Linked DNA regions of Thermogemmata fonticola. The protein of the gene in region 1 interacts with the protein of each later gene in a pairwise test. Links are inferred from orthologs where the notes say so. Each region holds a gene or a part of one and is shown on either strand. Other genes may lie near its edges. The genes, in order: gyrA and H0921_RS10805.

What was found.
Region 2: the proteins of gyrA (region 1) and H0921_RS10805 interact in binary tests that used the Escherichia coli proteins (3 or more experiments, as listed by UniProt). The link is inferred for Thermogemmata fonticola from one-to-one orthologs.

Annotation. Positions count from the first base shown.
Region 1 is NZ_JACEFB010000002.1:607,261-610,875, reverse strand. What follows is about bases 93-3,392. They hold gyrA (DNA gyrase subunit A), read right to left. Parts: upstream 3,059-3,392; coding sequence 293-3,058; downstream 93-292. Other genes in these bases: H0921_RS05865 (tetratricopeptide repeat protein), read left to right, coding at 3,345-3,392; H0921_RS05875 (NAD-dependent epimerase/dehydratase family protein), read right to left, coding at 93-193. Also shown: more of H0921_RS05875, read right to left, coding at 1-92; more of H0921_RS05865, read left to right, coding at 3,393-3,615. UniProt on the Escherichia coli protein: A type II topoisomerase that negatively supercoils closed circular double-stranded (ds) DNA in an ATP-dependent manner to maintain chromosomes in an underwound state.
Region 2 is NZ_JACEFB010000007.1:54,754-58,219, reverse strand. What follows is about bases 59-3,209. They hold H0921_RS10805 (DNA gyrase subunit B), read left to right. Parts: upstream 59-418; coding sequence 419-3,001; downstream 3,002-3,209. Other genes in these bases: H0921_RS10800 (hypothetical protein), read right to left, coding at 3,137-3,209; H0921_RS10810 (DUF721 domain-containing protein), read left to right, coding at 59-224. Outside these bases: more of H0921_RS10810, read left to right, coding at 1-58; more of H0921_RS10800, read right to left, coding at 3,210-3,466. UniProt on the Escherichia coli protein: DNA gyrase negatively supercoils closed circular double-stranded DNA in an ATP-dependent manner to maintain chromosomes in an underwound state.

The DNA.
Region 1 (3,615 bases):
GGAGGGCGGGCCAGTCCGTCACGTTGCCGGGCACAAAGACCGCGCGGGATGCCTCGGAGGCGGGCAGAATCTGGAGGAGGCGGCGCGGGTCCTCTTTGAGATCGAAGACGTAAACCGCGTGGCCCTGCTCCAGCAAGTTGCGAATGATCCAAGCCCCGATGAAGCCATAGCCTCCGGTCAGTAGGACACGCATCACTTCCGCTCCCGAATCGAGCAGCCTGGCGGAGTTACTTATGGTTGGTCCCTCACTCCCAAAGGAGTTCGAGCGTCCGGCCGCATGCCGCCGCCCCCGTCAGCGGGGAATATCCGCCGGCACTTCGGCGATCTCTTCCCGTGCGACTTTAGCCAAGGAGACGACCTGGTCGCCTTCTTTCAGATGGATCAGGCGGACGCCCTGGGTATTGCGGCCCACGATGCGGATGTCATTGACCCGACAGCGAACCACCATGCCCTCCTTGCTGATGAGCATGATTTCATCGCCATCGCGGACACTGGCAATACCGACGACCGGGCCGTTTTTGGCGGTCACCCGGACATCTTTGATCCCTTTACCTCCCCGGCGTTGCAAGCGGTAACGCATGTTGGTGGAATCGCTGTCTGCGGCGGTGTCCGCGCTGTCCTCGGCCTGGCTGGCCGTTTCCGCCGCTTCGGCGTCTTCCGGCTCTTCGGCGGCGCCATGGAGGGCGGGGGCTTCCGAGTCCTCTTCCTCCGGGGCCGACGCGGCGCTGAGGCCATCCGGGCTATTTGGTCCGAAGGGGGTGCGCTTGCCGTAACCTTTCTCGGTGACGGTGAGCAACTGGCCTTCGGGATCGGCGACGACCATGCCGACGACGCAATCGTCTCGGCTCAGGCGGATGCCGCGGACTCCGCGTGCGGCCCGGCCCATCGGGCGCACATCCGCCTCGCTGAAGCGGATGGCCATGCCCTGGCGGGTCGAAAGCACGACTTCATCCCCCGCTCGCGTCAGGCAGACATCGATCAGCTCATCCCCCGCATCGAGCGTGATGCCGATGATGCCGCCGCTGCGCGGCCGACTGTATTCCATGAGGTCGGTTTTTTTGACCGTCCCCCGCCGCGTGGCCATCATCAGACAAAACCCTTCGGCGAACTCTCGCACGGGGACAATGCTGGTGATCTTTTCTTCCGGCGGCAGGGCGAGCACGTTGGCCATGGCCCGTCCCGGAGAAGTGCGAGAGGCCTGGGGAATGCGGTACACCTTGAGCCAGTAACACCGCCCCGTCGTGGTGAAGCAGAGCAGGTAGGCTTTGGTGGAAGCAACGAAGAAATGCTCGACGAAATCGTTTTCCCGTAAGCCGCCCTGGACGCCCTTGCCGCCGCGGCCCTGGACCCGGTATTCGTGCAACGGCATACGCTTGATGAAGCCCTCGTGAGTGATGCTCACGACGTTCTGTTCATCTTCGATAAGGTCTTCCAGGTCCAATTCCGCTTCAGCGTCCGCGATTTCCGTGCGGCGGTCATCGCCGTACTTATCGGCCAGACGCTGCAATTCCTCGCGAATCACGGCGCGGATGTTGGCCGGGTCTGCCAGAAGGGTTTCGTACTCCCGGATCTGCTGCCGCAGTTGCAGGTATTCCTGGAGGATTTCGTCACTTTCCAGGGCCGCCAGTTGTCCGAGTTGCAAGCGGACCACCGCTTCGGCCTGCTGCTCGGTCATCTGGTACTGTGACAGGACTCCCAATTCTCGCTGCAAGGCGGCGAAGGCTTCGGCACCGATGGCTCGCTCCATGAGCGCGGCGGGAACGGCCAGCTCCATGAGCCGACGCTTGGCTTCCTGCCGATCGGGGGAGGTGCGGCAGATGCGAATGACCGCTTCGATGTCGGCGATGGCGATCAACTGTCCTTCCAGCACGTGGCCGCGGCGCTTGGCTTCCCGCAGCAGAAACTCCGTCCGGCGGCGGATCACCAGGATGCGATGCTCCAGGAAGCGCTGCATCATCTCCTTGAGGCCGAGGATGCGCGGCTGGCCATCCACCAGGGCCAGCATGATGACACTGACGGTCTTTTGGAGCTTGCTGTACTGGTAAAGTTGATTGAGGACCAAATGGGGGTCCGCCTTGGGGCTGAGTTCGATGATCAAGCGGACGGGTTCGCCGCCTCGCTTGCTGGATTCATCCCGGATGCCGCGGATGCCGGTGATGCGCTCATCTTTGACCAGCTCGCCGATCTCTTCGGCCAATGCATTGCGGGTCACCTGGAAGGGGACCTCCCGGATGACGATCGCGGGGGTTTTGCCTTTGCCTTCCTCGATGATCTCGGCTCGTGCGCGGAGAGTCAGCCGCCCGTAGCCGCGAGCGTAACCATCGAGGATGCCCTGCCGGCCCATGATGATGCCGCCGGTGGGGAAATCCGGGCCGGGGATGATCTCCAGCAGTTCCTGGAGTGAGACATCCGGGTCATCGAGCAGGCGGATGAGGGCGGCGCACACTTCTCGCAGATTGTGGGGCGGGATATGGGTCGCCATTCCGACGGCGATGCCATCGGCGCCGTTCACCAGCAGGTTGGGAAACCGGCCCGGCAGGACGAGCGGCTCCTGATATTTGCCGTCGTAGTTGTCGATGAAGTCCACCGTGTCACGATCCAGATCATCGAGCATCTCGGCGGCCACGGGGCTGAGGCGGGCCTCGGTGTAGCGGTGGGCGGCAGGCGGCAAACCGGCGATCGAGCCGAAGTTTCCCTGTCCCTCAATCAGCGGGTAGCGCATCACCCATTCCTGGGTCATGCGGACCAGGGTGTCATAGATCGAGGCATCCCCGTGCGGGTGATACCGCTTCATTGTCTCGCCGATGATGCCGGCGCATTTGCTCGTCGCCGCTGTCGGACCTAAACCCAGGTCGCGCATGGCGACCAGAATCCGGCGCTGGACCGGCTTCAAACCGTCCCGTACATCCGGCAACGCCCGGCTGACAATCACGGACTGGGCATACGTCAGGTAGCTGGTCTGCAACTCATCGATGATGTCCAGCTCCGGGATCGGCGGTTCGCCACCCGCTGCCGCTGGCCCATCCGAAACTGTCGGAGGATTGACCGCGTCCGCCAACCTCAAGCTCCTTGTGCCAGGGCTTTTGCCAGCACTCCGCTGGCCGCTTGCCTCTCGATTCCAACCCGACGTTACATGAGAAGACTATTGTACGATTCCACCGCCGTATCACCAACCGCCCGCCCGCCCCTTCTGCCGCTCTCCGTCCTGCCCTGGCCCCCTGGAGGCTTTCCGCCTGCTAAGATGGAAGAAAACGGACCTCCACAGCAAGGGACTGCGGCACCATACTCGGCACCGACGGACCTGCACCGGGATCAGCTTCGGACCTGCACCAGGGAGAGTGAGCATGCACCATCGCAGCGCCCAGGGCGTGATGTATCGCAGGAGTGCCGTCTGGCGGCTCTTCCTCGTCGGCTTGGGAATAGTAGCTTTTCCAATAGTCGGAACCAGTTTTGGACCTGGAGAGGCCGTGGCTCAGACGCCTGGGGGAACGGGGGAAAACCGCCCGGCGGCCCCATCATCGCCAGCCCAAGAGACCCCGGCGGCGGCGAGTACACGTCTGCGATTGGCCCGCGTGAAAATCCGCGGCAGCTTCCAGGACGCCCGGCTCGGCGACA
Region 2 (3,466 bases), on another replicon or contig:
AGGCAGCCTGGGAAGCCGCTCTGGAGGCAGTCGTGCCGCGGTCCCTGCGGCAGCACACGCGTGTGGCCAGCTTGCGCCGCGGAGTGCTGGAGGTGGAGGTCAACGCCGCTCCTCTGATGCAGGAACTCAACCAGTTCCACAAACGCCGGCTGTTGGCGGCCCTCCGCCAGGCCCTGCCCGGCACGACTATCGCGGACATCCGCTTCCGCGCCGGGGCTTGGTGAGCTTTCCCCGCGGCTCTGCTGCTGGCCCCCGACACGCCGGGGATGGGCAACGGCCTGGACCAGCAAGCGGTGAATGGCCCAGAGCGGAGGCCGTGAACAGCGGCTCAAGCCGGCGGGCGGCGAAACCCTGATAGACCCGAAGTTGGTGAACCGAAAGCGAGGACTCATAGGAACCCGGAGTTAAGAGGAGCTTCATGAAACAGGACGAAACCCCGATCGCAGCTTCGACCTCGGCGACCCGTTCCAACGGCGAATACACTGAAGAGCATCTCAAGACGCTCAAGGATGCCGCCCACATCCGGCAGAACCCCGGTATGTACATCGGCAACACGCAGTCGGCCGGGCTGCACCATCTCGTTTACGAGATCGTCTACAACTCGGTCGATGAATGGATGGCCGGGTATTGCAAGCATATTCGGGTCATTCTGCACAAGGACGGCGCGGTGTCCGTCATCGACGATGGCCGCGGCATCCCGGTGGGCATCCGCCCGGAGACGGGCAAGTCGGCGCTGGAAGAGGCCCTGACCATCGCCGGCACCAGCGGCAAGTTTGACAACGAGGCCTACCGTGTCTCCGTCGGCTTGCACGGCATGGGGGCCAAGGCCATGAACGCCCTCTCCGAATGGTGCGAGGCGGAGGTCCGCCGCGAAGGCCGGGTGTACAAAATGGAATTCGAGCGCGGCTATGCCACCAGCGAATTGCAGGACCTCGGTCCCGCTCCCCCCGGCCAGACCGGCACCACCATCACCTTCAAACCCGATCCCGAAATCTTCGGCGACCTCACCCTCGATTACGACACCCTCGCCGACCGCTTCCGCGAGATCGCTTATCTCTGCCGGGGTTTGACCATCGCCCTGCTCGATGAGCGCGACGGCCGCAGCGACACCTTCTATTTCGAGGGCGGGATCGCCGAGTTTGTCGCCTGGCTCAACCAGGGCGAGACGGTCGAGCATCCCCCCATCTATCTCCGCCGCCAGGTGGATTATACCCTCCCCGATGCCGCCGGGCGCACCTTGCCCATCATCGTGGAAGTCGCCTTGCAATACACCCATGCCGATGAGGAACGCGTCCGCTGCTATACCAACAACGCCTTCAATCCCGGCGGCGGCACCCACCTGTCTGGCTTCCGCGCTGGCCTGACCCGTGCCATCAGCACCTACGGCAAAAAGGAAGGACACTTCAAGCCCGATCTGGAGCTGCGCGGCGAAGACTTCCGGGCCGGCCTGACCGCCGTCGTCAGCCTCAGCCATCCCGATCCTGTCTTCGAGTCCCAGACCAAGATCAAGCTGAACAATCCGGAGGTGGAAGGGATCGTCGCCAGCGCCGTCTATGACTTCCTGACCGACTATTTGGAGAAGAATCCCAAGGAGGCGGCACGGATTTGCAAGCGGGTGGCCCTGGCGGCTGAGCTGCGCATCGCGGCCAAGAAGGCCCGCGACGCCCTCATCGATCGCAAGAAAATCCTCGGCGGCGGCGGACTGCCCGGCAAACTCATGGACTGCACCACCCGCCAGCGCGACCAGAGCGAACTGTTCCTCGTGGAAGGCGACTCTGCCGGCGGCAGCGCGGAAAGCGGACGCGACCGCTACTTCCAGGCCGTCCTTCCCCTGCGCGGCAAAGTGCTCAACGTCGAAAAGGCCCGCCTGGACAAACTCCTGAAAAACAACGAGATCGCCGCCCTCATCGCTGCCATCGGCATCGACATCGACAACGTCGAGGACATCAGCAAAGTCCGCTACGGCAAAATCATCATCCTCACGGATGCCGACGTGGATGGGCAGCACATCCGCACCCTGCTGCTCACCTTTTTCTTCCGCCAGATGCGCAAACTGATCGAAGAAGGATACGTCTATGTGGCCCGCCCTCCGCTTTACAAGGTGACCCAGAAAAAGGAGGTGCGCTTCGTGGCCACCCGCGAGGAAATGCTCCGGGAGCTGACCGAGCGCGGCCTGCGCGGCACCCGCTTGCGCCTCACTCGGCCCGATCAACCCCCCCGCGAACTCTCCAGCGAAGAGCTGGCCCCGCTCTTGCCTATCCTCGCCGACATTGAGACCGTCGTCGGCCAACTCGAACGCCGCGGCCAAACCCTCGAAAGCGTCCTGCGCCGGGCCAGAACCACCGAACGCGACGGCAAAACCATCCTGGAAGTACCCGTCTATCACGTCCGCTTTGCCGGTCAGGACTACTGGTTCGCCACGCAGCAGGAGTTGCAAGCTTTCCGCAGCGCTCAGGCCCAGGCCCTGGGCAAGGAATTGACCCTCTCGGAAACGGTTCCTCCGCTGGGAGCGGCCTCGCCTGCCGACGGCTCTTCTCCCCCGCCCCTGGCTGCGGATCACTACGCCCTCGAAGAATGGCACGAGTTGCGCGCCCTCAACCGCGCCTTGGCCAAACTTCTCGACGCCGGCTTCCTCCCTGCCGATCTGCTCCCCCTGCCCCGCATCGCCGGGCGCGAACCCCCCATCCGCTTCACCTTGATCCGGGAAGCCCAGCAGATTCCTCTGCCGGACCTGCTCGCCCTGCCTGCCGAAATCCGCCGCCTCGGCGAAGCCGGTATCTCCATCACTCGCTTCAAAGGACTCGGCGAAATGAACCCGGAGGAACTCTGGGCTACCACCCTGGACCCCAAACACCGCTCCCTCATGCGCGTCACCCTCTCCGATGCTCAGCGGGCCGAGGAACTCTTCCGTATGCTCATGGGGGAAGAAGTCGAAGGGCGCAAGCAGTTCATCATGAAACGCGCCATCCACAACTTTGAGGAGATCGACTACGGCGCCTGAGCCGGGCGCCTGAGCCGTTCGGGGACCGCCTTGCCTTCTCCTCGGCCCTCCTTTGTGATCCCTTGCCGCGGCCAGGTGTCGGACTTGGGCGGGATGGGAGGACCTGGCGGACGAAGGGCGTCCCCCCGCCGGCCATTAGCGGCTCGCCGGGGCGGACAGCTCGATGACAAGGGGAACTGGCGGAGCAGCAGCGGGGATGGGGGAGAGCTTCAGCGTTCGGCGGCGGACGTGGGGAGCGGTGAAAAACTGGCGGACCACCAGCGTGCTTTCCGGATCGCGTTCCTGGCGGCGCACGGTCCAACTGGGATGCCAGACGATCAGTTCCCACTCTCCCGCGGGCACCGCCGGCCACTGGAAGCGGCCTTGGGCGTCCGTGACGGCGGCGTAGGGATGATCGCACACCAGAATGTAAGCACGTGTCCAGTAACGGCGGGCATCGTCAAATAGCTCGATGATCGGCCAGGG